One region of the Ruegeria sp. YTSA108 genome, then DNA from elsewhere that is predicted to be linked to it. Evidence: riboswitches for the same ligand, from Rfam matches in the RefSeq annotation. Region 1 holds a riboswitch; each other region holds the start of a gene.
The links. Region 1 has a riboswitch for cobalamin ahead of AC2FHW_RS09365 (hypothetical protein). Riboswitches for the same ligand answer to the same signal wherever they lie in the genome.

Region 1 (10,290 bases):
GCTGACCTTACTCAGAGCCCTCGGGCCCCGTTCAAAGCTGTCTTCGACCTGATCAAAACCCCATGGGCGGTGATTGTCGCCATTCTGATCGCGGTGGCGATACTCGACCCAGGGAATCTAACGGAAGTGATAACATTTGCCGGCAAGGCACTGGCCCATACCGGCCAATATATTCTGTTTGCTGTGCTGCTGTTGTCATACCTCAAGGCCACCGGTGCCGAAGTCATGGTGGCCCGAGCCTTTGAAGGCCGCGAAACGCGGATGATCCTTTTGGCTGCCCTATTTGGCGGGTTGGCCCCATTCTGTTCCTGCGAGGTCATCCCGTTCATTGCTGGTTTACTGGCGCTTGGGGCGCCACTGTCTGCGGTTATGGCGTTCTGGCTCAGCTCTCCGCTGATCGACCCGCCGACGCTATTGATTACGGCTGGCGCATTGGGATGGCCCTTTGCTATCGGAAAAGCCGTAGCCGCAGTGGCACTTGGCCTGTTTGGCGGATTCGTCGTGCGCACCATGACGCGCAGCGGTGTGTTGACCCAACCTTTGCGGAACTACCAACCAACTGGATGCGGCAGTTGTGGACCTAAGCAAGAGGACAAACCGGTCTGGAAATTCTGGCATGACCCTGCGCGCCGGAATAGATTTCGTAGCGAGTTTTTTCGGAACGGCCTGTTCTTGTTGAAATGGCTGGCGCTTGCCTATGTTCTCGAGGCGTTGCTGATCAATTATGTACCCGCTGATCTGATCGCACGCGCGGTCGGAGGAGACGGCGTGTTGCCCATAATCATCGCGGCACTTGTTGGGATGCCGGCCTATCTGAACTCATACGTCGCGCCGCCGCTATTGGCAGGTCTGATGGAGCAGGGGATGAGCGCCGGGGCAGCAATGTCCTTTATGATCGCGGGTGCGGTCAGCTCGATCCCGGCCATGGCTGCGGTATGGTCGCTGGTCAGGCCGAAAGTGTTTGTGACCTATCTGGGCCTGGGGATAGTCGGCGCAGTGATCGCAGGGATCATCTTTCAGATGATCTGAAGGAAAAACCGCCCGGTGTGGACACCGGGCGGTTTTGCTTTGTCAGCTTGCTTCGCAATAGCGCGGAAGTTTGAAGCGATACCTTGGTTCACCGCTTTCCACATAGACCCGCTTTTCGACACAGGCGCTTTGGCCGACGGTCTGGGAAATCGGGGCCTCGGTCGAAGTGATCGACGTCGCGGACCCGTCGGGTAAACGTACCGAGGCAATCACCCCGTTCTTGAGGTCGCCGTTGATAGCGGTGGCGGACAGAACCGGGACGGTCATGAAGGCTTCGTGTTCATGCGTGCCGTCGTCGTTCAGCAACAGCAGGGCTGCGGCAACCGCGATAACGCCTACGACACCGAACGCGAGCAGGCCCCAGGTTCTTAGGAAGGCATAGATTGTCACGGCGCGGTGTGGGCCAAAAATGGCAGACAGTATGTTCAGCATCAGAGTCTCGTCAAAAAAGCCCCGGCCAGTTTGACCGGGGCTGTCTGCGTATCAGAAACGCGGATCGCTTTCGTCTTCATCCTCGGCCTCGCCTTTGGGCAAGTTGAAGAAACTGTCGGCGTCGATGATCGGCTCTTCTTTCTCCTCGGGGGAGTCATCAGACAACGAGAAGGTCTCGAGACCCTCGATCGCCGTTGGAATTTTGGGCGCTGCGTCCATTTCCAGTGACTGCTCGGTCGAAACCAGCTTGCGGCGCTCATCATCGCTCATGACGCCACCTTCAGCGGCTTTCTTGGCGGCGGCTTTCTGCACGATTGCGTCCAGCTCGGACTGTTTACACAAGCCCAGAGCGACGGGGTCAATCGGTTGCATGTTCGAGATGTTCCAGTGCGTCCGCTCGCGGATCGACTGGATGGTCGGCTTGGTGGTGCCGACCAGCTTGGCAATCTGACCGTCGCTGAGTTCGGGGTGGAACTTGACCAGCCACAGGATCGAGTTCGGACGGTCCTGACGCTTGGACAGCGGGGTATAGCGCGGGCCACGACGTTTTTCCTCGCCACTGGCAGCGGGGTTGAACTTGAGCTTCAGCTTGTGCAGCGGGTTGCCCTGCGCCACATCAATCTCTTCCTGCGTAAGCTGGTTGTTGGCGATCGGGTCGAACCCTTTCACGCCAGCGGCCACGTCGCCATCGGCGATGCCCTGCACTTCCAACTCGTGCATTCCTACGAAATCCGCGATCTGCTTGAAGCTGATCGTTGTGTTGTCTACTAGCCATACGGCTGTTGCCTTGGCCATAAGCGGTTTTGCCATCAGCCCGTCTCCTATGCATACATCTTTCCCGTCGCCGGAATTCGGCGGCCCCGTGATCTTGGGGCAGGTTTCCGTTGTCGGGGAACTTGGGCTGTATATAGTCGCGGCAGGGCAAGAAGGGAAGAGGCGAATGCGCTGGCTGGTTCTATGGGTTTTCAGTGCAATGACGGCGCTGGCCGAGGGTGAAAAACCGGGTGAGTTCGACTACTATGTCCTGGCACTTAGCTGGTCGCCGAACTGGTGTGCGCGCGAAGGCGACGCGCGTGGGTCCGATCAATGCGTTGTACGGCATGATCACGGCTGGATTCTACACGGGCTTTGGCCGCAATTCCATCAGGGCTGGCCATCTTATTGTCGAACGGCTGAGGCCCCGCCGACGCGGACCATGACCCGTGAAATGGAAGATATTCAGGGCAGTTCCGGCCTTGCCTGGCATCAGTGGAAGAAGCACGGCACCTGCTCGGGCCTCAGCGCTTCGGACTATTACATCTTGTCGCGGCAGGCCTATAGGTCGGTGGAGCGCCCAAAGGTGTTCCGCCAGTTGGACACATCTGTGAAGCTGCCCGCATCGGTCGTGGAAGAGGCGTTTCTGAAGGCCAATCCGGGCCTGGAGCGCAACATGATCACCGTCACCTGCAAACAAGGCTATATCGAAGAGGTGCGCCTGTGCCTGTCGCGCGAACTTGATCCGGTGCCGTGTGGCCGGGATGTGATCAAGGACTGCGCGGCCAAAGACGCGCTTTTTGATCCGATTCGTTAGGGTTTGCGGTAAAGGCGAGATGGTGGGTAATCGCAACTTCTACGTTGTTGCCACCGCATCCTGTTCAATAGCCAGATCGTGCCGAGGCTAAGGCCTACCTTGCTATTCCAAAGTCCTCAGGGCCACTGCGATACCATAAAGCTAGTCGGAATTGCGTTTCGGTTTTACTTCGGAATGGAACGCGCGCATGTTTCCCTATTGGCGTGCGGCTGCCCGCCAGAGTTTCTTTCGCGCATCGCCCGGCTCTAGATGCGCGTATTCACCGCCGGAAAACTTGGGCCAGTCCAGAGCCAGTCCAAGTTTAACCAATTCTGCGGCGACATCAGTACCATCTGGAAGCGTGCACTTGGCGACGATCCGATCGTAGGAAACCTCTTCTTTGATTTCGGCTGTGATCACCATGCCTTTGCACATCTTGATCAGCGCAAACTTGGATTTCTTGCCCCAGGGATGCTCAAGCTCGGGCGCATCGATTCCGGCAACCCTGATCTTGGTGCCGCTTATCACGATCGTGTCGCCGTCGATTACGTGGCACTTGCCTTTGAGAGTCCGTGTGGTTGGATAAGCCGAGGGCGGCTGCTTTGACGGAACCGGTCGTGCTCCGGTGATCGCAGGTCGTTTAGTTGGTTGGAAGGGCACCACCCTGGATCGTTTGCGCGATGATCCGAACAGGGCCTTCAATATATATCTCAACATATGAAAAACGCATTCTAAATCTGCTTAATCGATGCGTAGAATGTTAGGCTGGATACAGTATTTGTGTAAACTTGATATTTGAATTCGACCAAGTGTCGAAGCTCAACTACAACTCCTTCCGCGCCCTCAGCGCCGCCGTAATCGTCCCGTCATCCAGGTAGTCCAACTCGCCGCCAATCGGCACGCCCTGCGCCAGCGAGGTCAGGCGCACCTGCCCGTCCAGTTGATCGGCTATATAGTGCGCGGTGGTCTGGCCATCGACAGTGGCGTTCAGCGCCAGAATGACTTCGGTGATCCCCTCGGCTGTGACCCGATCCTTGAGGCGAGGAATGCGCAGCTCATCCGGGCCGACTCCATCTAATGCCGACAAGGTGCCGCCCAGCACGTGATAGCGGCCTTTGAAAACCGCTGCGCGTTCCATCGCCCAAAGGTCGGCGACGTCTTCGACGACGCACAGCTCTCCGGTCGCGCGGACTTCGCTATCGCAGATGTCGCAGATATCCGAAGTGCCTACATTGCCGCAATTCAGGCACTCACGGGCAGTGATGGCAACCTGTTGCATCGCGTCCGCAAGCGGTGTCAGCAGAAGGGCGCGTTTGCGGATCAGATGCAGCACTGCGCGACGGGCCGAACGTGGGCCGAGGCCTGGCAGTTTGGCCATCAGGTCGATCAGATTGTCGATATCGCTGTTCGAACTCACTGCGCTTGCTCCTGCATAAGGGCCGGGCAGTTGGGCCCGGCCGGTATTTCGTCTGGAGTGCCTATCAGAACGGCAGCTTGATGTCTGCGGGCAGGCCCATACCTTCGGTCAGCTTAGCCATCTCAGCCTGCGACCGTTCTGCGGCCTTGGCCTGAGCATCTTTGACGGCGGCCAGGATCAGATCTTCGACCACTTCCTTGTCGTCGCCGTTAAAGATTGACGGGTCGATATCGAGACCTTTCAGCTCTCCCTTGGCCGTGGCTGTTGCCTTGACCAGCCCTGCACCGGATTCGCCGACAACCATGATGGTATTCAGCTCTTCCTGCATATCCGTCATCTTGGTCTGTAGATCCTGCGCGGATTTCATCATCTTGGCCATGTCACCCAGGCCGCCGAGTCCTTTGAGCATCGGTATTCTCCTAATATCCGGTTTGACGCCTAAATACGGGCGCGGTCGGCGCGGCACAAGGGCCGAGCTGGCTCCCGCCCGTCGTCAAGGCCTTTGGCAAGACCTTTCCTCTCGTTGGGCCCGGGAGGTTTCCTGTTGGGTAAGGCGGGACGGTTTCAGTCTTCCTCGAACGGGTCCCATTCGTCTTCGACCTCGGGCAGCGCCTCGGTTTCCACCTTGGCGGCACGTTCTTCCGGTGTTTCAATCCGCTTGATGCGTGCCTTCGGAAATTGCATGAGCACCGCCTGAACCAATGGGTGTTTCTCAGCCTCTGCTTTCAACGCCAGCTCGGCGGCGTCTCGAATCTCGGCGATGGTCGCAACCTCACCATCGGCTACAATCGACACAGCCCAGCGGTTGCCAGTCCATCGTTGCAGCGACGAACCCAGTCTCGCTGCCAGATCTGTGGGTGCGTTCTGTGTCGGGGTGAATTCGATCCGCCCCGGTTGGTAAGAAACCAGCCGCACCCCGTTTTCGACCTCGACCAGAAGTTTCACATCCCGATTGGTGCGGATCAATTCAACCACGTGGTCAAAACTCGGATACCGTGCCAGCGCCGATTGGATATCATGGGCCAGAGCGGCCGACGGCGCGCCGGCGGGGCTGCTAGTTGCGGATACGTAAGAAGATGATGCCGCTGGTACCGGAGCCTGAGAGGGCACGGCCATACCACCGCCAGGACCGCCATTCGGAGGCGGAGGCGGGTTGTCCTGCAGGCGCTTGATCAGCTCTTCGGGGCTGGGCAAGTCGGCAACATGGGTCAGGCGGATAACGGCCATTTCAGCAGCCATCATGGCATTTGGCGCGGCCGATACCTCTTCCAGCGCTTTCAGCAACATCTGCCACATCCGGGTCAAAACGCGCATTGGCAGGGCCTCGGCCATTTGCTGACCACGGGCACGTTCATCAGGGGAAACCGTCGGGTCCTCGGCTGCGTCTGGCGTGATCTTTACAACCGAAACCCAGTGCGTGATTTCGGCCAGGTCACGCAGCACGGATAGCGGATCGGCCCCTTCGGCATATTGCCCGCCCAATTCAGTCAGCGCGCTTGCTGCATCCCCTCGCAGGATCATTTCCATCAAGTCCAATACCCGGCCCCGGTCGGCCAGACCCAGCATCGCGCGCACTTGATCTGCGCTGGTTTCACCGGCCCCATGGCTGATTGCCTGATCCAGCAGCGATGTTGCGTCGCGCGCCGACCCTTCGGCCGCGCGGGTGATCAGCGCCAGGGCATCCTCCGCGATCTGCGCCTTCTCAGCCGCTGCAATCTTATTGAGCAGGCCAATCATGTCCTCGGGTTCGATCCGGCGCAGGTCAAATCGTTGGCACCGCGACAGAACAGTCACCGGGACTTTGCGGATTTCGGTCGTGGCAAAGATGAACTTCACATGCGCAGGAGGTTCTTCCAACGTCTTGAGCAGCGCGTTGAACGCGCTGGTCGAAAGCATGTGAACTTCGTCGATGATGTAGATCTTATAGCGCGCACTGGCGGCACGATAGCGCACCGAGTCGATGATTTCGCGAATGTCATTTACGCCGGTGCGGCTGGCGGCGTCCATCTCCATCACATCGACATGGCGGCCTTCCATGATGGCGACGCAATGTTCGCACTGGCCGCAAGGTTCGGTCGTGGGCTTGCCTTGCCCATCAGGACCGATGCAGTTCATGCCCTTGGCGATGATCCGGGCCGTGGTCGTCTTACCGGTGCCGCGGATGCCAGTCATGATGAAGGCTTGCGCAATCCGGTCGGCCTCGAACGCGTTTTTCAGCGTGCGCACCATTGCGTTCTGACCGACGAGGTCAGCAAAAGTTTCCGGGCGGTATTTCCGCGCGAGAACCTGATAGGCGGGGCTGGGCGTGTCGGTCATGTCTGCTCTGTTGGATTCGTGTCAGGTTTGCAGCGTAGAGACCCCCGCCGTCCGCGTCCACCGCGCGCGAAAAGGAATTTCGTTTTGGCAAGTTGTATCAGAGCCGGTAAATCATGAGGGGCTTTAGCCCCATGTGGTGATGCAGGAAAAGGAGCTGTGTTGGAGAGTTTTGCAATTCACCCTCTTGGATTGGGTAAAGGGCAGATCGCTCTGTGCCCACTGCCGGGTGTCACGGGCGATTATGCTGGGGATTTCGCAGTAATCCGGGATTGGGCGCCGGACCTGGTCATCTCGATGACTACTCTGGATGAGTTCCAGCATTCCGGCGCGCGTTCATTCGAGGCGGACCTGCAGTGCGAACGGATTGCCTGGGTCCACCTTCCGGTCTCCGATTTCGGCGCCCCCACGCCTGAGGTTGAGGCGCTTTGGCCGCAAGCCAGCGCCGCCGCCCAACATGTCCTTGCCAGTGGCGGCAAGGTGCTGGTGCATTGCCGCGGTGGGTGCGGACGCTCGGGGATGGTTGTGATGCGGCTAATGGTGGAATGCGGCGAAGCGCCTGACCAAGCGCTTCGGCGGTTGCGTGCAGTGCGGCCCTGCGCGGTGGAAACCGACGCGCAAAAGGACTGGGCCGGGTTGCCGGCCCGAACCCTTCCCTGAATCAGGCAGACACTTGATACGGAATACTGTCGCTGCGCGGCGGCAGGATCGATACGTCGAGCATCGCACAGGGTGGTTCTGACAGAAAACCAGCGGATTTCTGGATGAACTCCGGCCCGAACATCATGTCGCCATAGGCGTCCAGCTTTTCTGTCGGCGTGTCTGTGCTGGTGCCGCAATAGACCCTGATCTGTTCTGATTGGGCCCGAAAACGGGCCGTGCAGCCTTCGGTGCAATGGGTCAGATCGCTGGTACCTTCGACCTCGAATGTTTTGGATGTCGCAGGCCTTGCCGTCGCCATCGCCTCGGCCATGGCGCGTGCCATTCGGGCAAGGGCGGGGCAGGGTTTCCCGGTCCTCTGACAGACGGTTGCGGTGAATTCGTGTGTTTTTGTCTTCCAGATCATAATGCGCCCTCCGCGCGCAGGACGAAGGGTGAGGATCAGGTTTGACAGCGCGCTGACGACCTGCCCGGACACCCCGCCCGAGTTTCGGTTTCGATACGATGGCAGGTCTCCTGACTTGCGGGTCGTCGCTTTGCCGACCTTCCCAGCCCTGGGGCCAGTGGTATTTCGGCATTGCTCACCGCTTACAGTTGCGGGGGCAGTCGCGGAGTTGGCCCTTTCCGGCATCGCCGGGGCAGACCGCACCGTGTTCCCTTTTCATCCCGCCCCATTTCCGGGGCAAGAACCATCACCACATCGCTAGCGGCTATGCAGACCCCGAGTCAAGCCACCTGTTGGGGTTCAAACCGGACGTTTGGTCATCTTGATGAAATCTTGACTCTGGTGGCCGAAATCGGGCCGATTGTTGAGTGAACCGAGTAGTTCAGAATTTGTCGGAAGCGCCATGCTTGATACCACGCCCTGCGTCCAGACTAAGGACTTTGATTTTGCCTCAGGCTCTGCCAGCCTGTCGGCGCGGCTGTATCTGCCTGAAACCGAGCCGAAGGTCGCCGTGGTGATTCACAGCGCAACTGCAGTGCCGCGCGAATATTACCAGCATTTTGCCCGTTGGCTGGCCGCCGAACAGGGTATGGCCTGTCTGACCTATGACTACAGCGATTTCGGGCATTCGCTGCGCGACAAACTCAAAACCTCTGAGGTGACCATGGCGGATTGGGCCTTGGTCGACATGCCCGCCGCACGGGCTGAGATGCGCAGGCGGTTCCCGGACGCTTTGCAGTGGAGCATCGGTCATTCCCTTGGCGGCTTGCTGGGGCCGGTGCAGCCAGACATTGATCAGATCGACCGGATGATCTGTGTATGTTCGGGGCTGGTTACTCTGTCCGACCATCCCTGGCCCTATCGCGGGCTGGCGTGGATGTTCTGGCATGTGCATGGGCGTCTGGCAGTGAATGCGCTGGGCTATCTGCCGGGCAAAGCGGTGGGGATCGGTGCCGATTTGCCTGGTCCGGTCTATTGGCAATGGCGTAGCTGGTGCACGGCGCCGCAGAATTATGTGCCGCAGATCGGTGACGCTCTGCCCGAAGCGAGATGGGCGCAATCGAATACGCCGGTGGACCTGTTCACCTTCGAGGACGACCAGATGGTGCCGCCAGACGCTGTCTGGCGGCTTGCCGATCTGTATGGACCAAAGGCGCGGCGACATCTGTTGTCTCCGAATGAATTCGGAGCGCCTGAGATCGGTCATATTGGCGCTTTTGCCCGCAGAAACCGGGCGGTTTGGCCCCGGTTGATTGCCTGAAAACGAGGCGCCTTTCTGTCACGCTCAGTGTCTGCTGCGGGACTTTTTGTCATTCATGACGGATCGCACCATTTTGCCAAAGGCTTTGTCACGTGCCCGTGACTGCGCGAGGGTTTCGGAATTCCTCTGATCTTCGCGCCGAAGCTTGTGCCAGCGCGCCAGCCGGTCGGGCTCAAGCACGCCATTGGCAATCGCCTCCTGCACAGCACAACCGGGTTCGGCCTGGTGCTGGCAATCTGAGAACCGGCACCTTGCAGCCAATTCAAGAAGGTCTGAGAAAACCTCATCCACGCCGTCTTGGGCTTCCATCAAACGCAGGGCGCGCATTCCTGGCGTATCAATCAGCCACCCCCCGTTTCGCATCGGGTGAAGCGCACGATGGGTCGTGGTGTGGCGACCCCGTGCGTCATCCTCGCGGATCCCCGCCGTTGTCCCGGCCTGACCAGTCATGGCGTTCGCCAATGTGGTTTTGCCGACACCGGATGAGCCGACCAAAGCAGCAGTTTGCCCGGCAGGGCACCAGGACAGGATCGGATCAATCTCTGACGCCTCCAGCGCGTTGACGGTTAGAACGGTCAGAAACCGAACCAGCGAACTGGCCTGACTGGCATAGCTCTCTGGGTCAGGGCAGCTGTCGGCCTTGGTCAGGACAACAACCGGATAGCACCCGGCCTGATGCGCCAGTGCCAGATAACGTTCAAGCCGGGCCAGATTGAAATCGGCATTGCAGGAACTGACGATATACAGCACGTCCACATTCGCCGCGATCAGCTGAACCTGCGCACCGGTGCCTGCGGCCCGGCGTTGCAAGAGGCTTTTGCGCTCCAAAAGATGCCGAATGCGGTTTTGATCATCCGCAAGGACCCAATCGCCAACCGCAAATTCGCCGGTTGATCGGTCAGGGGTCAGATCAGATGTGCCGCCAAGCGCATTCAGGCCGATCAGGCGATCACGATGGACGGCGTTGATGCGATGCGGTGTGCAGGTAGGGTTCACAGCATGTTGGGCTGCAAAATGAGAGGACCATCCCAGGTCCGAAAGTGTTTTGGACATTGTTCTGCCTGTGTTCAGATACAGGAAACCATCAGGGTGGCAGACGCGCACCCATCGGTAACATGTTCAGGCAAGAGCGGGTGTTAGTCCCGGAAACGCTCTGCCCGAAGGGTCATTGCTACAATCATAAA
Region 2 (10,290 bases), on a different contig from region 1:
TCTTTCTGGATGCGCTGCAGCATTTTGCCGGTCGCTTCGGTCCGGTTGTCGCCGGTCAGGGCCAGCAGATAGTGAAGATCGGCGAAGATCAGGCAGCCATCTTCGGTCCGGGCGGCGCTGAGGTCGGCCAGTTCCTCCCAGCGGTTTCCAACTTTGACGCCCTCAAGCTCGAGCCGGGACAAAAGCGACGTGGCATTCGATATGTCACGGTAATCGTCAGTTTTGTCCTGCCGGACATACTGGTCATACAGTTCCATAACCTGATCGACCTGACCCAGGTCCAGATGCATCAGCGCCTTGTGCCACCAGACGTGATAGCGGAAGTTGTTGCAATGCGCCCAGGCATCCTCGCGTCCGGCCAGCCAATCAAGACCTTGCTGCGCATTGCCGGTCATCTCGTGCACATGGGCTACTGCGTGCAGGCCCCAGGCATCATCCGACACCATCCACAGTGCCTGACGTCCGGCGATTTCGGCTTTTTCATAGGCCCCGGTTTCCTCAAGCGCGAAGGAATGGCACCCCAGAAGATATCCGCGGCCGGCGTGGTCGGGTTCATAAGCAGGCAGGACACGTTCGATCGACCGTCGCATACCAGCGGCATCTCCCAAGACAAACCGTGTTGCATGGCTGAGTTTCATCGCCAGCGAGTCCTGTGGGTGGAGGCGCAGAATTTCTTCAAACTTCTGGATTGCATGTGAGGGCAGGTCGGACAGGTAAAGGGCCAACGCGTCGACATAAAGCCGCTCGCGCTCAGTTACCGGTTGGCGATCCATAGCGGTGTTGGCAGCATTCAACGCTTCCGCTGCAACTGGCATCATCTCGCGCCGACCCAGCAGGACCAGGAACAGACCTTTGATGGCGTGACCAAGCGCGAAATCGGGCTCAAGCTCTAGCACTTTGCCCAGATGCTGGGGTGTGACAGCTGAATGCGCCATGAAACCAAGCAGAACACCATTCCACGCCTCGACACTGGCCGAATGGCAAAGAGTGTTCATCTGTCCGAAAACATCTTGTTTCATGCGCGGGATCCAATCCATTTGCGATTTATTACTTTGTTCGATTTAGCAGAGAGTCAGGCGGGGTCGTATCAGTATCGGCCCTGCTCTCGAATTGGTGAAAAGCTGTGTGTGGAAAACGTGAAAAAATCCGCCGATTCAACGGCATGTTTCAGCAATATGCCGCCTAGTAAGGCATTGTGTTTCAATCTTCAAATGGGTTCTTAGCGTTCAAGACTGCTGCAGTGTCCGCTCCGAACTGTGGCGGAGCCGTCCGGTAGGTAACCGGTGTCCGCGACAATTTCAGCGGGTTTCCGATCAGTTTTACCTCGGCCGGGGCAGCCTGCATCGCGATCTGCATTTGCCGCGCCGCGACCTGCTCGGTGTCAAAAACCTGATCCAGGGTCTGGACCGGCCCAACTGGTACTTTGCGTGCCTCAAGTTCTGCGATGACGGTTGTTGTGTCATATGACTGAACCGCAGGGCGCAATAGGGCGTTCAACGCATCCCGGTTTTCCAGCCGCGCCGGATTCGTCGCAAAGCGGACGTCATCCGCCAGATCAGGTTGGCCGATGAATTCGCAGAACCGGCGGAACTGACTGTCATTACCTACAGCAAGGATCACATGGCCATCAGCGGTTTCGTAAACGTCATATGGAACGATATTTGGATGACCATTCCCACGGCGTTGTGGCACATTGCCGGATGTCAGATAATTCACGCCTTCATTGATCAGCCACGCAATCTGGGAATCGACCAGAGCCAGATCAATTTGCTGTCCCTCTCCGGTCTGGTCCCGATGGCGCAATGCTGCCAAAATGCCAACGCAGGCATACATACCGCACATGACATCAGCGATACCAACTCCAACTTTCATCGGCGCCCCTTGGGGATCGCCGGTCAGAGACATGACACCGCCATAGCCCTGCGCCATCAGATCATATCCGGGCTTTGATGCGTTAGGCCCATCCTGCCCGTAGCCTGAGATCGAACAATAGACGAGGCTAGGGAATTCCTGCGAGAGCGATTTGTAATCCAGCCCGTATTTCGCAAGCCCGCCGGGTTTGAAATTCTCGATCAGGATGTCCGCAAACGAGGCCAGCCGCCGAATTTCCGCCTGACCTTCGGGTGTGGTGATGTCGATGGCGACCGATTTCTTGTTGCGGTTGGCTGACATGAAATAGGCACTAAGATCCGATGGAACCCCGTCGGCATCAGCGACATAGGGTGGGCCCCACTGGCGCGTGTCGTCCCCTTTAGTGGCAGGGTTTTCGATCTTGATAACGCTGGCACCCAAATCGCCCAGCAACTGTGTGCAGGTCGGTCCGGCCAGAATGCGAGACAGGTCCAGAACCTTGACGCCCTTCAGCGGTCCTTCAGATCCGGCCATCATATCCTCCGCGATCAATCTCAGCAGCGATTACGGTGAACCTATCAGACTTGGTTGCCGCTTCCAGAGCATCCCTCAGTTCGGCGCGGGTGCGCACCGTGTGACCATTCCCGCCGAAGGCCCGGCCAATAGCTGCAAAGTCGTGGCGGTCGAAATCGACGCCTACGTTCCCAATTTGCCGCTGACGCTGTTTCAATTCGATCAGGGCAAGGCTGGCGTCGACGAACACCAGGAAAATCGGGTTACCACCCATCTCGGCAACGGTCGACAGTTCTCCGGCGACCATCAGGAACCCGGCATCGCCGGAAAAGCTGATGACCGGGCGCGTGGGTTCGGCCAGTTTCAGCCCGATGGCCATTGGCAGAGCGCAGCCCATGGTGCAGAGCGCTGAAGATTGGATCAGCCCGCGTTCTTCGGAACATCCCCACATCTGGCTGAGAAGGATGCGATGTGCGCCACTGTCAGCGGTGGCCAATGTCTCGGCAGGAAGAACCGCGCGGGTTTCCGCAATTACCGCGGCGGGACCCCATACGTCATCAGTAGGGAAGGCTCGCGCCAGGGCGGCCCGAACCTGTTCGGGCTCACCGCCGGGCCAGGTGGCGCGGGCAGGGTTGCCCTTTGCAACGGCCTCGAGGGTCGCGCCGGTATCAGCCACCAGGTTCAACCCGGCCTGATGCATGTAGTGATCGTTCGGAACCGCCGAAATGTCGATGACGCGCTTTTCTTCGGGGTCCCATATCTCGCGCCAGCCAGGGCGCATTTCGATCGGGTCATAGCCCAGACACAACACCAGATCGGCCTGTTCAACCAGCGGCACCAGATGGGTGTCAGCAAGCGGCGACAGGCCCGCGCCGCCAAGGCACAGTGGATGATCCTCGGGAACCACGCCCTTGGCCTTGTAGGTTGTCACAAAAGGAATGCCAAAATGTTCAAGGAACGCCTGCACCACATTGCGCGAGTCGTCGTATAGAACATCCAGGCCGATAATCGCGATGGGCCGTTCGGCCTGTGCCACCCAGCGGCGGGCTTTTTCAACGCAATCCCCCTCGGGCGCGACGGCGGCAGGTTTGACAAGACGGCGGCGTTTGACATCGGTCACAGGCGCATCCGCAACCGAAATCGGCACGTCGATATGCACCGGCCCTGGGCGCGGCTGACTGGCGAGCGACACCGCTTTGTCTGCGATAACATCCGCGCCTTTGGCGGTCAGCATGAATGTCCCTTTGGTGATCGAGCGATAGACCCGTGCGTGATCCATGACCTGATGGGTGTATGTCAGCGCCTCATCTGCGTCGACACAGCCGGTCAGCACGATCATTGGCACCCGGTCCTGCAACGCATTGGCGACCACATTGATCCCGTTCATCGCGCCTGGACCGAGTGTGGCCACCAGAATGGCCGGGGCACCGTCGCGGTGATGCACCGCCTCGGCCATAAAGCCAGCCGCGTTCTCGTGTTTGGTCAGGTGAAAGGTTATTCCCGCCTTTTCCAACGCATCCACTAGGGTCAGCACCTCGCCACCTGGCATGCCAAAAGCGTGGCGGCAGCCAGCCTCATAAAGCCGTTGGGCCAGAATGTCCGCAGCGCGGGGCGACGAGTCCTGCATCAGTAAAGCTCCGAAAACTGTTTCAACGCAGATTGCGGAGGACAGACCCGGACGCAAGGCGCATCACGCCAGTGTGACTATTTGACAGCGGCTTCGGCCACGATCTGAAAGGTGTCATCCAATTTCTGGGCAATGTCCCTCAGGGGGTCTCCTCCCTCATAGATATAGGGCGCGAATACAAAGCTGGGCGTTTTATAGGACAGGGTGGCGGTGCCGTCCTCGTTTTCAGTCACGTAAAACCGGATCGGTGCTTCGATCATTGCGCGCACCGAGGTTTCCAGCACGCGCACCGCATAGTCATTGTTGAAGGCGCCGATCACCAGATTGCCTGGGATTGTAATCCCCCGCGCGGCGGCGGCTTTGGTGGGGCCGGCCTGCGTGACCACGATCAGACCGTTTGCCTTAACCGCCGATTTGGTGTCCGAGACTAATTCACTATAGCTTTTGCCCGTTGGATACACGGCCCATCCCGAGAGCGGTTCGTCGGCCCAGGCGGGCAGAGCCAGCAGGGCGAAGACAGTCCAAAGCAGTTTCATCCAGAGGCCTCCTTTTAAGGTGTCTGCAGGAATCTTGCCAGAAATGTGAGAACGTCGCACTCACAATCTTGTGCGCATTCGGGATTGCGCCGCGCCGCTTAAAGCCGCAGAAACGGGCGCAGGACGAAGGGAAAGGTCTGGATCGGATGCGCCTGATGATCTGCAAAACCTGTGGCACCGCACGCGATCGGGCGGCCGAGGTGCAGGCTGTGAAGGACGCACTGAAAAGGGCTGGATTGACGGATCAGGTCGAATTGAGCGAACACGCCTGTTTCAGCAGCTGCGCGGAACCCACGGCGCTGGCTATACAGGCGCAGGGGCGCGCATCTTATGTGTTTTCGGGAGTCGATGTGGCGGCGGATGCTGCGGATATCGCTGAAACTTGCCGTACTTACCTGAACAGCCCGCAGGGCTGGATTGAAGACGCCCGACCCTGCGGGCGGCTTCGGATGTGTTTGCGTGCGCGTATTCCGGCGCTTTAATCGACCTGAACCGTAGCCGCAGCACGAACCGGCACGTTATCGACCGAAAGCGGGCTATGGCTGTTGGAATTCAGCGAAACCGAAACCTCGACCTCGCCTTTGGGCAACTGATCAATGTGCATCCAACTGCCGTAAAGCCGGGCGAGCTTTTCTCCGTTGATGTAAACATGCGCGTGCCCTTCGCCCACCATGTCTGCGGTCGATGCGTTCTGCGGTGCGAAGGTAAAGTTTTTTGGCATGACATGCAGGTTCCAGCCAGACATAGGATCCTGTGTCAGAGCGATGTCCAGTGTAGGTGCATCTGTGCCTGCCGGTAGGTTCAGGGCCGTGGAATGATCGTGGGCCATGGTCTCAGTGTGTGAGGCTCCGTGAAGAGACGGATCAGAATGGTCGTGGCCATCAAATGTGACGCCATTTGCAGCAGCAATTACAAATCCTGCACCGCCGCCAAAGACCAGACCGATCACGAATAGAGCAAGTGAACGGGTCATTGTATTTCCTTGAAAACATAGGGAAACGCGCCAAGTTTACACCCGGCGCGTTCATTCGAAGTGCGATCAGGCCGTTGCTTCGGAAGGTTGCGCTTCTTTCTGCCAGAAATAGCCAGCGAACGCGCCAACCAGAACCCATGCAACCAGACCGATTCCAAAAGCTCGTGCCGCGAACAATGCGCCAATTTCAGTCGGCACAGGGCCGGTGAAAACATCGGGCTCGGGTGCACCGATAAGATGTGGCACCAACAGAAGTACTGCGGCGATCACATAGCTGATCAGGTTACCTCCAAAGGCGATCAACCACATGGCGACAAGGGCTGCTGCAACCGTTGCGAACCACCAGACCTGACGTGCATAGACATCGGCTGCTGCGACACCCGGCACTTCGGGCGCCAGGGTGAAACCTGGTGCAAGGTGGAAGGCGATAAATCCGGCCAACCCCCAAAGAACGCCGGTCCGGCCATCAATCTGATGCCCTTGACCTTCGGCTACCGACATCAGCGCAACCATCACCAGCGCATAGCCGGTATAGGTCAGCATGGTAAAGATGACACTCAGCGCATCACGCGTCAGTTCAGAGAACATGCGCGGCAGCTCGGGATGAGCCGATACGGTCTCGCCCCCGAAATGCACCAGCTCTCCGGATTCATAAAGCTCGGCATGCAACAATACTGGTTGCACAAATACCAACTGCAGCAAGGCGGCAATCAGCCCCGCTGCAGCACCAGCGAACAACGCGCTGGTCAATATACGACTGAACACGGTCTTAGTGGCAGGGGAAGCCGGTCGCGTGACGCACGTCATGCGCTGCATCATGTAGGGCCGCTGCCTGAACGTGACCGGTCAGCGTGATGAGGCCCAGACCCAGAACCACTGCAAACATGACCGGAACAAAGCCTGTACGCGCGGCGGATGCTGTTTTCGTTTGTGTTGCCATTTTGTATTCTCCTCTGCCGCCGCACCCGACGGCCGGTGTTTCGTTTTTGCGCCTGGCAGGTCTCCTGGCTTGCGGGTCGATGCCTCTGTTCGCCTTCCCCCCGGAGAACCGGGAGTGGCTGGTTGAACAGGGGCTCTCCGCTTACAGTCGCGGGGGCGGCTTTGGAGTTGACCACCGAGGCAGTCGCACCAAATTCCCTCTTAGCATCCGGATTTCTCCGGCAGGACCAGACACCCCCATTTAGCCGCTATAGCTGTGGCGGTGCAATCATCATTTGCGACGTATTGTGTCAGATTATGCGCTTTTTCAGCAAATAAATATCCATGATCCAACCATGGTCGGCACGGGCATGGGCGCGGCGGTCTAGAATCTGCTGCGCAACCTCGGCCAAAGGGCCTTTGATCAGGATTTCCTCTTTCATGCCGACATATGCGCCCCACCAAATGTCCAAGTCTTCCATGTCCAGGTTTTGGAATGAACATTCGCCATCCAGCATCACCGCCACGTTTTCTGCGGTTTCCGGCCATCCTTCTTCCCGGATGCGACGACCAGTTGTTACGATATAGGGCGCGCCCAGTTCGTTGATCGGAATCGCATGGGCCGCCGTCAGCGCTTGCAGCGCGGTGATGCCGGGAATCACCCGTGTTTCTGGCTGAGGGGTCAAACGTGCCGCGATTCGCAGCGAACTGTCATACAGCGACGGATCCCCCCAGATCAGCAGCGCCACATGGCGGGCCTTCGGGTGGGCTGCGATGGCCTCCTGCCAGCGCAATGCAATCGCATCGTGCCATTCGTCCACTCCGCGTAAATAGCCATCATCGGCACGGCGTTTGGGAATGTCGAAATACGCGATTTGCGGAAGAGTATCCGCGACCTGAGCGATGATCTGCTCGCGCAGCCCTGCCAGATCGGCCTTGTTTTCGCCCTTGCGGGGGATCAGGATCAGGTCCGCCGAACGGATCGCCTGCGCCCCTTGAAATGTCACATGATCCGGGTTGCCGGTGCCAATACCGATCAGCGTCAGGTCAATCATTTTCGAACTCTGCCAGAGGTCCATACAGGATCAGGGCCGGGGCGGTGCCGATCTCGGTTTCCAACTGCTGCGACAAGGCACCGATGGTCGAGCGTTGCAGTTTTTGCTCGGGGGTCGAGACGGACTCGGCCATCAAAGCAGGTGTGTCCAGCGGTAGGCCGTGGGAATGCAGGGCGCCAACCAAAAGGGGAAAGGTGCGCTTGCCCATAAACACGACGGTCGTAGCCTGTGGATCAGCCAGTGCTGCCAGGTTCAGATCTTCGGGCAGTTTGCCACTGACATCGTGGCCGGTGACGAATTGCACGCGCCGCGCGGTCAGTCGCCGGGTCAGCGGAATGCCCGCCGCTGCCGCCGCCGCTACCGCCGAGGGGATGCCGGGGATGATTTCATAGTCGATCCCGGCCTCTTGCAGGGCCACCAGTTCTTCTTCAAGCCGGCCGAACATGCCGCCATCACCGGATTTCAGCCGCACAACATGCTGACCGGTTTGTGCATATTCGACCAACAAGCGGCTGACGTGATCCTGCTTGGGCGAGGGGCGCCCGGCGCGTTTGCCGACCCCAACCAGATCGGCATCCTCACGCGCGTGGCTCAGGATCGGGCCACTGCTGAGGTCATCAAACAGCACCGCATCAGCTTTCTGCATCCGGTCCACCGCCTTCAGCGTCAGCAATTCCGGGTCGCCGGGGCCTGAACCGATGAAGGACACAAAACCACTCATGCCGAGGCCTCGGCGATCAGATGAAAGAATGTCCCGGTGACATTGTTTCGCACCGATCCGGTTTGCGGGCCTTCCGCGCCTTCGGCGTCGAACACGCGCGCCAGCGGGGCGTCAGGCTGTTCGATGATCGAGGAATAGTGGAACTCATGCCCGCGTAGCGCTGTGCCTTCGGCAAATCCGGCCATTGGGGCCAATAATTCCGCCTTGCGATAACCCAGGTTGAACTTGCGCTTTTCATAGGAGGTCACAAGGCCCAGAAGGCCCGCCATTTCGTGCCGGGCACCCTCTTTGTCGATCAACGCCTGACCCAGCGCCATGTAGCCCCCGCATTCGCCATGCACAGGTCTTGTCTCGGCATGTTTGCGCAGCCCAGTCTGGAAGGTGTTGGCGGCGGCCAATGTGCCTGCGTGCAACTCGGGATACCCACCCGGCAGCCAGACCAGATCGGCATCCGGGGCAGGGGCTTCATTCGCCAGTGGTGAAAACGGTAGGATTTCTGCACCCGCCGTGCGCCAGCCTTCCAGCAAATGCGGATAGGTGAACGAAAACGCAGCATCCCGGGCCAGTGCGATCCGCTGCGCCGGAGGGCGCGGCGGCACGGCTGACGATGGCCTATCTGGGCTTGAGGAAGCCGCCCGCTTGATCGCCTCCAGATCGACATGTTCACGCAGGAACGCAGCATAGCCGACAATAGCGCTTTCCAGATCGGGATGTTCCACTGCCTGGATCAAACCTAAGTGCCGCTCGGGAAGTGTCAGGTCTCCGCGTCGTGGCAGAACGCCCAGAACCGGCAGGCCTGCACGTTCCATACCCAACCGGGTCAGACGCTCGTGGCGCGGGCTGGCGCAGCGGTTCAAAATTACCCCGGCAAAGGGCAGGTCGGGGTTGTACATCCGAAACCCCAGCGCCGTGGCTGCAGCTGATTGCGCCTGACCGCCGACATCCAGAACCAACACCACAGGCCAGCCCATACGCTGCGCGGTTTCCGCGCTAGAACCATGGCCAATCTCACCGGGTTTGGCGACACCGTCGAACAGACCCATCGATCCTTCGGCTACGACGATATCCGCGCCGTCAGCCTGTGCCGATATTGCGTTCAGCAGAGGATCGCCCATCGCCCAGCTGTCCAGATTGAACGAGGCGCGCCCAGCCGCCGCCCGGTGAAAGGCCGGGTCGATATAGTCAGGGCCGCTTTTGAATGGTTGGACGGTCAGGCCATCCTCGGCCAGCGCACGCAGCAGGCCCAGCATCACGGTGGTCTTGCCAGTCCCCGAAGACGGTGCCGAAATCAGAATGCCCGGAGGGTTAGTCATCACCATGGCTCCAGCTTGACCAAGGGCTGTCCGCGCTTTGCGGGCGATACCGGCGGTCGTAATCCTTAGAATACAGGCAGCTTTCGTCAAACCCTTCACCAGCCAGTGCTGGACCCACCATGATCAGCGCTGTGCGTGAGATGCTCTCGTCCAGCGTGTCTTTCAGCGTCGCCAGCGTCGCACGGATGATCCGCTCATCGGGCCAGCTGGCACGGTAGACCACGGCCACCGGGCATTCGGCGCCATAGGCCGGGGTCAGATCGGCGATCACAGTGTCTAGATTGCCGATCGACAGGTGGATGGCCAGCGTCGCCCCGGTACGGGCAAAATTCGCCAACGTCTCGCCCTCGGGCATCGACGATGCGCGTCCCGGTGTCCGGGTCAGGACCACTGATTGCGCAAGTCCGGGCAGGGTCAGTTCCGTGCCCAGAGATGCGGCTGCAGCGGCAAAAGACGGCACGCCGGGGGTCACGCTGACCGGGATGCCCAATTCCTTGAGGCGGCGGATTTGTTCGCCCATCGCCGACCAGACCGACAGGTCGCCGGAATGCAGTCGCGCAACATCCAGACCGGCCTGATGTGCGGTCTCGATCTCGGCCATGATTTGATCCAGATCCATCGCCGCCGTGTTCACGATCTTGGCGTCGTCGGGGCAATGGCCCAGAATTTCCTCTGGCACCAGCGAACCCGCATACAGGCAGACCGGGCAAGCGGCGATGATATCGCGCCCCCGCAGGGTCAGCAGGTCGGCGGCGCCCGGTCCAGCGCCAATGAAATGAACGG
Region 3 (9,153 bases), on a different contig from region 1:
CGGCACCTTGCAGATGCGGGCGCCACAACTCCAGCGCAGCGGCGGACCGGGTGTTGCTCATCTCGGCAGCCAGCGGACGCACACGTTCGTCGTGCAGGGTGCAGATCACCTCGTTATCGGCGGGCAGGCGGAACCGGGTCACACCCTCGCTGACCATGCGGGCGTCGCACAGGATCGGCGCGCCGTTCTCAAGCGCGGCACGGGCCGAGGTCACAAAACCGGTTGAGAAATGCACGAACTCTTCCAGCCCCACCATACCTGCCGCGTGGATCATCCGAACGGCGACCTGTTCCTCATCGGCGTCGAACCGTGCCAGATCGGCCTCGGAACGGATGGTGGCAAAGCTTTGTTTGTAGATCGCCGCGCCGTCGGTTTCGTATTCATAGGGCATCAGGAGAAGTCCATGGTCATAAGTGTTTCGGGGCTTAACCCGCGCAGGTTTGGCTCATCTCCCGCGCGGCCTTGTTTGACAAGATCAAATCGACCATCGTGGCCGACCAGGGTGACATCAGCTGGTTCCATGCGCGCGCATCCTTTAGCACAGCCCGAGACATGCAAGTGGCCGGGAATACGCGAGGTCAGCGCGCGGGCGATATCGCGGGTCTCCACCTGCGCCTGCGGGCAGAGCGGGGCGCCGGGGCAGGCGTCAGTGGTCATCAGCGGGTCGGTGCCATCGGTGACGAACGCTGGGGCGGGTATCGCCGCCCCGCCTTCCATCAGAAACAGCCGCCAAGGGGTGACCCGCAGCGCAGAGGCACCGCAGGTCTCAATCAGCCCCGCAAGCCCGCGCGCTGGCAACTGACCGAACGCGGCTCCGTAAAACGCACCCAGTTCCACGATGCCCGGTTCAGGCAGAGCGCCAACATCACCCGGTGCGCTGCCTTGGCATTCTGACGGCAAATCCTGTGACGCAACCAAGCGGGCCATGCGCCGGGCCTCGGGAGTTTGGTGATCCGCGAACCATTCGGCCAGCGCGATCAGGTGGTCGATGGCGATTTTTTCGGTCACGCGACGCCCTGTTTCGGCGCCATCAGCGCGTAGGATCAGCCCGTCGGGGCCTGTCTCCAGCCGGATATCCGCCGAATCCCCGACCAACAGGCGATTTGGTCCGGTGTCGATGGCAAACCCAAACTTGGCTGGTAGCGACGGCAATTCACCCAACCGGTCGATCAGTTCCTGCGTCAGTCGTGCGGTAAGATCGCCGGATTGGTAGAGCGGCGTCACCAGAATATTGCGCCGCACCTCGATACCCGGTTCCGCATCCAAAAGGTTCAGCGCAGCGAGTTCTTCTAGCAAAGGTTGGTGATCGGCCTCGGCCACACCGCGCAGTTGCAGATTGGCGCGGTTGGTCAGGTCAATTGTGCCATTGCCAAACCGGTCGGCAAGTTCGCACAGGCCTAACATCTGCGCAGCCTCAAGGCGCGCCAGCCGCGGCCGAACCCGCACGACCAACCCGTCCCCCGACATCATCGGGCGATGGGCGCTGGGGCACCAGCCCTGAACGATCGGTGCACTCATCCCAACCCCTCCAGATCGGCTCGGATCGAGTTTCGGCGCGTGTTCCACAGGCCAGCCTCGAGCAGCGCACGGAACCGATCCTGCATGGCCTGATGCGCCCGTGGGTTCTTCTCTTGCAGAAAGGCATCAACCTCGGCGTTACCCAGTGTGGCATCGTGGTAGATGTCAAACAGATGCGGTGCAACGGTTCCCGACAGATGGGCAAAGCTTGCCATATGATCCAGCGTTGCCGCGATCTCGGCGGCGCCGCGGAATCCGTGCCGTTGCATTCCTGCGATCCAGTCAGGATTAGCCGCGCGCGCGTGGACAACGCGGCTGATTTCCTCAGACAGGGTTCGGGCGCGGGGGATGTCTGGGTTGGTATTGTCCAGATGGTACAGCTGCGCAGTACCGCCAGTGACTTTCTTGGCGGCGGCAAAACCGGCCTCATGCGTGGCATAGTCATTGGCCAACAGCAGATCGGTTTCGGTCAGGTCCTGAAGGTGAACAAAGCTATCGGCGTGGGCAACGCGTTGGGTAATACCATCGACATCCCGTGCAATTTGCTCGCCCTCAAGCGCAAAGGAACTGGCATCCAGCCAAGCCTGACCGGCCTGTGCCCGCGCTTCGTCCGTATAGATTTCGGATAGCTGCGTCATGTTCAGGCCATAGCTGCCGGGGGCGGGGCCATAGACACGGGCGGCCGGTGCCTGCCCGGCATATGGGTTCCAGTCTGCTGCCTCGTCCCGTTCACACAATGCTCGCACTGCCTGGCCATACAGCGCAGAAAGCGTCGGGAATACATCGCGGAACAGGCCCGAGACACGCAAGGTCACGTCTAGCCGTGGACGGCTGAGATCAGTGATTGGCAGCACCTCGATACCGGAAACCCGCTCCGACCCCTTGTCCCAAACCGGTTTCACACCCAGCAGGTGAAGCGCCATGGCGAATTCTTCACCCGCAGTGCGCATCGTGGCCGAGCCCCAGAGGTCGACAATCAGCCCCTTGGGGTAATCGCCTTCTTCCTGCAGATGCCGCCGCACTAGTTCCTCGGCCAGTTTGACACCTTGGGTATAGGCCGCGCGTGTTGGAACCGAACGCGGATCGGTGGTGTAAAGATTTCGCCCTGTCGGCAGCACGTCCGAGCGCCCGCGATAGGGTGAGCCAGACGGGCCAGCCTCGATCCGTTTCCCGGCCAGTGCGTCCAAAAGTGATTGACGTTCCGCATGCGCCGAAGGCGTGGCATCAAAATTGCCGGTCACTTCGGGGACGCGGCCAAAGACGTGCAAGCCGTCGCCGAACTGGCTTTCTTTGATGTCGCAGACAAATCGGTCGATACGGGTGATCGCTTCGGCGGTACAGGTTGCCTGATTCAGACCCAGATCGCTTTCCAGACCAATGGCCTGCGCCTCATCCCGTATGTCTTCTTGTAGTCGGTCGCGGCGTTTGGGGTCCAGCCCGTCGGCGTTCGAGAATTCGTCCAGCAGGGATTCCAGCCGCACCATACGGTCCGGCGTGTCACTTGTTCGCATCGGGGGCGGGATATGGCCCAGTGTAACCGCGCCGATCCGGCGCTTGGCCTGTGCGGCCTCGCCGGGGTCATTCACGATAAAGGGGTAGATCACCGGCAGATCTCGGACCAACGCCTCAGGCCAGCAGTTTTGGGACAGGGCGACCGATTTGCCTGGCAGCCATTCCAACGTGCCATGCGCGCCGATATGGATCAGCGCATCCGCGCCATGCCCCTTACGCAGCCAGAGATAGAAGGCAACATAGCTGTGGCGCGGGGTGCGCGAAAGATCGTGATAGTCGTCATCGCGCAGCTCGGGCGTGCCGCGTTCCGGTTGCAGCGCGATCAGTGTCTTGCCCCGGTTCAAGGCGGTAAAGTTGAACGCACCATCGGCAAAAACCGGGTCGTCCTCAGGCTTGCCCCAGATGGATTGCAGATCCGTTTGCAACTGTTCCGGCAAGTCTTCCAGCGCGGTCTGATAGGCCGCGAGCGGCCAAGACAGTCGCGCATCCAGAAGCGTCTCGGCAATCGGCGCGCCAGGTGCGGTGTCATAGCCTTCGGCCTGCAGATCAGACAGCATCGCCTCGGCCGAGGCCAGCGCATCCAGGCCAACCGCATGGGCCATCTGCCAGTCCTTGCCGGGATAAGTCGACAGCACCAACGCTGGGACCTGATCTGGCTTAGGTTTGTCGCTTAGGCGCAGCCAGCCGTCCACCCGATCAATGATCGCCTCAACCCGTTCCGGCTCGGGGCGGTGGGCAAAACGGGAATATTCCAGATACGGGTCGCGCTTGCCCGGTTCCTTGAACGAAGCGATGCCCGCCGAAATGCGGCCATCCACCTCGGGCAGGACCACATGCATTGCGAGGTCGGCGGGGGACAGCCCGCGTTCCGCATCGACCCAAGCCTTGCGGCGTGCGGTGGACAAGGCGACCTGAAATACCGGCACATTGGCGGCGTCCAGCGGGGACGTTCCCGAGGCGCCTTTGCCCGAAAAGGAGGTGGCGTTGATGATTGCCGAGGGGGCCAGCGCTACGACCTGTTCGCGCAGCCAGTCAGCGGCGGTAGGGGCTTTGAGCGACGGCGCAAATAGGCCAACAGCCTGAAACCCACGCGCACGCAGACGGTGGATCAGGGCCGCGACCGGGGCAGTGTCTGCCGAGGTCAGATAGGCGCGATAGAAGGTCACGAGGATGCGCTTGGCATCACCGGCGAATGCGGTATCCGCCGGGATCACACCGCGATCCGGGCACCATACGCCACATTCCGGGATCGTCTTGGCCCCCATCACCGGGCCAGAATAAAGCCCCGCGGCCAGTGCCATTTGCGCCAGCGCAGCCTGCGCTGCGACCTCACCGCCTGTGTCGCAAAGATGCGCCAGCCGCCGCAGGGTTGAAACGGGCAGGGTAGAATAGTCATCCAGGCGCGTATCTTCACGTCCATCCGCCGGCAGGACTGCCACAGCGATGCCTTTGGCGTGGGCCAGTGCCAGAACCTGCTGCAATCCGTAGGACCAGTAGGGCACGCCACCGATCAGGCGGATCAGAATGCCTTTGGCGCCCTCCAGCGTCTGCTCGACATAGGTGTCGACAGAAAGCGGGTGCTTCAGCGCCGTTAGATTGGCCAGCCGCAGGGTCGGCATCCGGCCTTCGGGTCCACCACCACGATGCCAGCCTGCCGCGAAAGCGCCAAGATCACTGTCGGAAAAGGACAGCACCACCAGATCCGCCGGGCTCTGGCCCAGATCGGTTGGGGTCTCCGTTTCCTCTAACCCGTGGCTTTCGCGGAAGACGACGTGCATGGCTTACTCGGCGGCCTCGGTTACACCCACGAGGATTTCGCGGATTTCAGCCTCTTTGATGTCGTCATGCTCGGCGATGACCACCAGACGCGAGCGACGCTCTTCACCTGGCTCCCACGGGCGGTCGTACTGATGACGCACACGGGCCCCGACTGCCTGCACCAAAAGGCGCATGGGTTTGCCGGTAACAGCGGCATAGCCTTTGACCCGCAGGATGTTCAGTTCATTCGCCAGACGTTCGATATTGGCGACCAGCTGGGCCGGATCGGTCTGTTCCGGCAGCTCGACAATGATGCTTTCGAAATCATCATGCTCGTGATCGTGGTGGCCATCGTGATGGCTGGGACGTGCCTCCATGTCATCTTCAGCAGCGGCCTCAAGCCCCAGCACAACACGTACATCCACAGCGCCTTCGGCCACTTCGACCACGGGCAGCGGGCGCGGAGCCTCTGCCGCGATGATTTCCTTGGCCTTGGCGACCCCCTCGGGGCCAGCAAGATCAGGCTTGGTCAGCAGAATGATGTCGGCGCAGGAGATCTGGTCCTCGAACACCTCGGATAGCGGCGTTTCGTGATCAATCGAGTCATCGGCCAGGCGCTGGGCATCCACCGCAGCGACATTCGGGGCAAAGCGACCGGCGGCCACAGCTTCGGCATCGGCCAGAGCAATTACGCCATCCACGGTGATTTTCGAGCGGATATCCGGCCAGTCGAACGCTTTCAGCAGCGGCTTGGGCAGGGCCAAGCCAGAGGTTTCGATCAGAATGTGATCGGGGCGCGGCTCTAGCGCCATCAGCGCCTCGATGGTCGGGATGAAATCATCTGCCACGGTGCAGCAGATGCATCCATTGGCCAATTCCATAATGTTTTCCGCCGGGCAATCGGGGATCGCGCAGGATTTGAGGATATCGCCATCGACGCCAACATCTCCAAACTCGTTGACCACAACGGCCAGGCGCTTGCCCTGCGGGTTCTGCATCAGATGACGCACCAGCGTGGTCTTTCCCGAGCCCAGAAAGCCGGTGATCACAGTGACGGGCAGTTTTTCGAGATTGCTCATATCTAAGCTCCAATCGGGGGAATGCGGGCCGCACAGTTTTTGCGGAAATGTTCAGGACGTTCGCGCCATTTAACGAGGCCATCTTGGGTCTCGAGATATTTGGTCGCACCTTCAACAATGGTCTCGACATGATCGGTTTCATCGAGATGCTCATAGACAAAGGTCCAACGTTCGGGTCCGCCACGCAGCACAATCGAGCAGCCCTGATCGCAATTTGAAAGGCATTCTACTGCCTTCAAAGTGACGCCATCAGGAAGTTCTGCCTGCTCCAACGCCTTGTGCAGCAACGCCCCAGGACGATCTGCATCATTCTCGACGGGCAGGCCGCGGCGGCAGGTCGTGCACACCAGCAGTTCAACAGGTGTGGTCTCGGTCATGTCTCTCATCCCCCCAAATCCTCTTCGCGGGGGACGGGGTTTCATGCGGGCCACGTATTGCGACATGGGCCCGACACCGGATCACCCCGTCCGGTTTCAACTTCGGATGTTGGCAGGTCTCCCGGCTTGCGGATGTCAGAGGCTGGCCTCTGGCAGATGTCCCGCCTTCCCGGCCTGTCTGGCCAGTGGCTTTGGGCACCCTCTCCGGTCACGGTCGCGGGGGCGGCTGCGTTTGACGGATGACCGCTGACGCATTCCCTTTTCATCTGCATGTGCAGACACCAACGGATGGGACATGCGGCACGGGCAGGGGGCTTGTCAAGCGCGGCAGACGCACGGAAATCATCGAGAATGGAAAAGCGACCTGCCAATGCCTGTCAGCGGCATGTTTGGTCAGCCACATGCAAAATGACGGCAGGCGAGTTTGGGCTTTGCGCCTCGAAGATATCCAGACGAAAGGATTCGCGGGCCAGTTACTTCAAAGGGCATATCGCGTGGATTCGATAGAGCGGTCAAATTTACCGGCCGAGCCAGTGAGTCCACCGCCTTCTGATCAATCCGGTGTCAAGCTTCACTCAGCAGAGCACTGCCGTAGCGAGACGGCATGTCGCAGGCTCGAAAAGCCGAATGCGAAGCAACTGTTTGAAAGTATTGGAGGCGAGTACCGGAATCGAACCGGTGTACACGGATTTGCAAGAGATCGACATCAAGAATATTAATTGAAAATCAAACATTTATTTGTAATATTTTTCGTTGTATACCTTTTTGTGTACAATCTAATTTCGCCAGTGCTCCCAAAAAGCCCTTCCATCATCCAATAAGTTGTTGCTGGGCTTAATCTGCATTTTCAGCAAGTCTTCGACTAGGCGATAGATGTACCTTCCTAGCCCCTTCAAGCGATACTCTTCTGCGACCTCAACTAAGTCGCAAACTACAGACGTTGAACTGACGCCAAAGGTCGCCTGAGCTACAAATTTGCTTGGGTTAGAGCGTAAAGTTACGCGTAGCCACACTGACCCGTAACTGCAATCAACGTCAATTGAACGGTCATCAAAAATTGTATGACGAATGATGTCATTCTCATCAAGATTTGGTGGTACTAACGTCAGTTCAAATTGATAGTTTGGGTACTCTTGGTTAGTGAGCATTTTCTGTTCGAAGTTGGTGATCTTTGTTGGCATTTTGTTCACCAAATTTGTCATTTTTTCATAATTTAAAGGTTGGTGGGCTGAAGGTTCTTTGGGGTGGTCACCATAGGTTGATAATAGCGGTTTGTAAGCGGATGAAATTGTATATTTCCTTATGGTATCCAGTGGTCTAGGTAAAGTGTGGCGCAATTTTTAGTTGTGTCTCGCGACAGTGAAGGCCATCAAGATGCAAGATAAAATTAAAACTCAAGACGTTATTCAGACAGCAACCGCCCATCTGCATGAACTAAGTGGTCACGTTTTTGACTTGCTCACTGTATCTAAGCCAATCACACCTGATGCCGCTGTGAACTTGTCCAAAGTGATCTCTAAACTTTCTCCCTTGTTAGGAAATATGATCGAATTCAACACAGTTGAATTTTTGAATGATCAAGAAGAATACAGAGGAAAAGGAGAGTGGAAGAGGCAAGATCCAGGATTTCCAGACACGATCTTTGAGGGTGTGACGCCTACGCCTGGTTTTGAGATTAAAGCGTGGTTTCCTCTGGCAACAGAAATAACGGCTCGCTTCAAGGATTCACAAAACCATTTCAAGGATGACAACACATATGTATGCATGTTGGCGTGGCTGCCTGAATACATCTTGTTTGGAAAGCCATATATTTTGGATGTCGTAGTGGTATCTGGGGCATCAGTAGCGAAAGCACGTGACACTCACTACCATAATCCTCCTGATTATCTTGTTTTGGAACCAGAGGACACTAGCGACAGAACTCGCAACTTGCAGCAAACAAATACCAACGGTTACAAGCTGCAGAACAAAGACCCAGCTGATATCGCTAAGGCGAAAGCAATGGTGAATTCGTGGGGAACGAATGGGCACAAGTACGAACCCACACCTGAATATCAAGCGAAACTCAGAGAGCTTCTTGGCGGGTTTACTTACCGTCTAGATACGAACTATGCGAAAATGGATCGTATTGTTCACGATGAGCTAGAAGCCTTCAAGGCACGTGTGTTGGCAAAAACCGTTCAAGGTTTAACGGTCAAGCAGTGGGAGAAACTTTTCCGAAATCCTGACAGGGGTCTCGTGAAAAGTGTTCTCGCCAAACAGCTTGGAATTACGGAAGGGGACACTGACGAGCTTCTTCGATAAGGCGTTGCAATCCGTAATGAAAGTACGTCGTGTCTATTTCACTAGCATAGGAATTGAAGCCAGCTCGTCTTGCGGCGACGGACGCTGAGAAAAGGCCTCCAAAAGGTTCCCAAACTGTGCCATTTTGCGGCGTGGAGGCCTCCACAATTCTTGTCATTAGGTCCAACGGTTTTTGATTTAAGTGTACCGCGCGACCTCTAGTGCCATCAGCTTTTATGCGTTCTGCACCTCTGAGTGCTGGGCGATGCCAGACGTTTGTGACTCCATGCGGGCAATCAAAATTTGACCGCGTTTCAGCCCAGTCATCTGCGGTCATTGGAGATACGCCATCGCGCGAAAAATATGGGCGGCCACTGGGGTCGCCTCTTTCGTTGGCCCAGCTTGCAAGCTTTTGGAACATTTCAGGAGGCATCCAATACCAAAGATGCCCTTGATCCAGATACTTCCTTACAGCGGCATCAGCGACACCGCAGGCCGTGTTGGCCTGCCGCATAGGTAAGCCTGTGCGCTTCCACTCGTTATACAGCCAGTGCTTAAGAATTTGCCCGTCAATTCGCGCCTCAAAGACATACTGTACGCAGACCTCAGTCACGACTGGAAAGCGG

Region 2: linked by a shared signal. The riboswitch ahead of AC2FHW_RS03290 (CbtB domain-containing protein) and the one ahead of AC2FHW_RS09365 (hypothetical protein) in region 1 are both predicted to bind cobalamin.
Region 3: linked by a shared signal. The riboswitch ahead of AC2FHW_RS03360 (DUF1636 family protein) and the one ahead of AC2FHW_RS09365 (hypothetical protein) in region 1 are both predicted to bind cobalamin.

Annotation. Positions count from the first base shown of each region.
Region 1 is NZ_JBXWND010000005.1:125,894-136,183, reverse strand. Features, by position in the region: gene AC2FHW_RS09410 (permease) at 1-1,029, shown strand, start outside; gene AC2FHW_RS09415 (ArsR/SmtB family transcription factor) at 1-5, shown strand, start outside; gene AC2FHW_RS09405 (hypothetical protein) at 1,072-1,461, opposite strand; gene AC2FHW_RS09400 (DUF1013 domain-containing protein) at 1,513-2,271, opposite strand; gene AC2FHW_RS09395 (ribonuclease T2 family protein) at 2,402-3,031, shown strand; gene AC2FHW_RS09390 (thermonuclease family protein) at 3,227-3,670, opposite strand; gene recR (recombination mediator RecR) at 3,834-4,427, opposite strand; gene AC2FHW_RS09380 (YbaB/EbfC family nucleoid-associated protein) at 4,492-4,836, opposite strand; gene AC2FHW_RS09375 (DNA polymerase III subunit gamma/tau) at 4,992-6,743, opposite strand; gene AC2FHW_RS09370 (protein-tyrosine phosphatase family protein) at 6,900-7,400, shown strand; gene AC2FHW_RS09365 (hypothetical protein) at 7,402-7,806, opposite strand; cobalamin riboswitch at 7,890-8,109, opposite strand; gene AC2FHW_RS09360 (alpha/beta hydrolase family protein) at 8,249-9,106, shown strand; gene rsgA (ribosome small subunit-dependent GTPase A) at 9,131-10,159, opposite strand.
Region 2 is NZ_JBXWND010000002.1:49,646-59,935, forward strand. Features, by position in the region: gene AC2FHW_RS03255 (tetratricopeptide repeat protein) at 1-1,019, opposite strand, end outside; gene AC2FHW_RS03260 (CaiB/BaiF CoA transferase family protein) at 1,201-2,385, opposite strand; gene AC2FHW_RS03265 (thiamine pyrophosphate-binding protein) at 2,372-3,991, opposite strand; gene AC2FHW_RS03270 (DUF302 domain-containing protein) at 4,069-4,527, opposite strand; gene AC2FHW_RS03275 (DUF1636 family protein) at 4,596-5,009, shown strand; gene AC2FHW_RS03280 (hypothetical protein) at 5,006-5,500, opposite strand; gene AC2FHW_RS03285 (CbtA family protein) at 5,567-6,265, opposite strand; gene AC2FHW_RS03290 (CbtB domain-containing protein) at 6,270-6,440, opposite strand; cobalamin riboswitch at 6,478-6,686, opposite strand; gene cobF (precorrin-6A synthase (deacetylating)) at 6,730-7,473, opposite strand; gene cobA (uroporphyrinogen-III C-methyltransferase) at 7,466-8,194, opposite strand; gene AC2FHW_RS03305 (cobyrinic acid a,c-diamide synthase CobB) at 8,191-9,513, opposite strand; gene cobM (precorrin-4 C(11)-methyltransferase) at 9,500-10,290, opposite strand, start outside.
Region 3 is NZ_JBXWND010000002.1:63,934-73,086, forward strand. Features, by position in the region: gene AC2FHW_RS03340 (precorrin-8X methylmutase) at 1-391, opposite strand, end outside; gene cobG (precorrin-3B synthase) at 391-1,518, opposite strand; gene cobN (cobaltochelatase subunit CobN) at 1,515-4,808, opposite strand; gene cobW (cobalamin biosynthesis protein CobW) at 4,812-5,867, opposite strand; gene AC2FHW_RS03360 (DUF1636 family protein) at 5,870-6,244, opposite strand; cobalamin riboswitch at 6,339-6,545, opposite strand; tRNA gene AC2FHW_RS03365 (tRNA-Glu) at 6,897-7,031, opposite strand; gene AC2FHW_RS03370 (hypothetical protein) at 7,021-7,581, opposite strand; gene AC2FHW_RS03375 (hypothetical protein) at 7,619-8,548, shown strand; gene AC2FHW_RS03380 (DNA methyltransferase) at 8,514-9,153, opposite strand, start outside.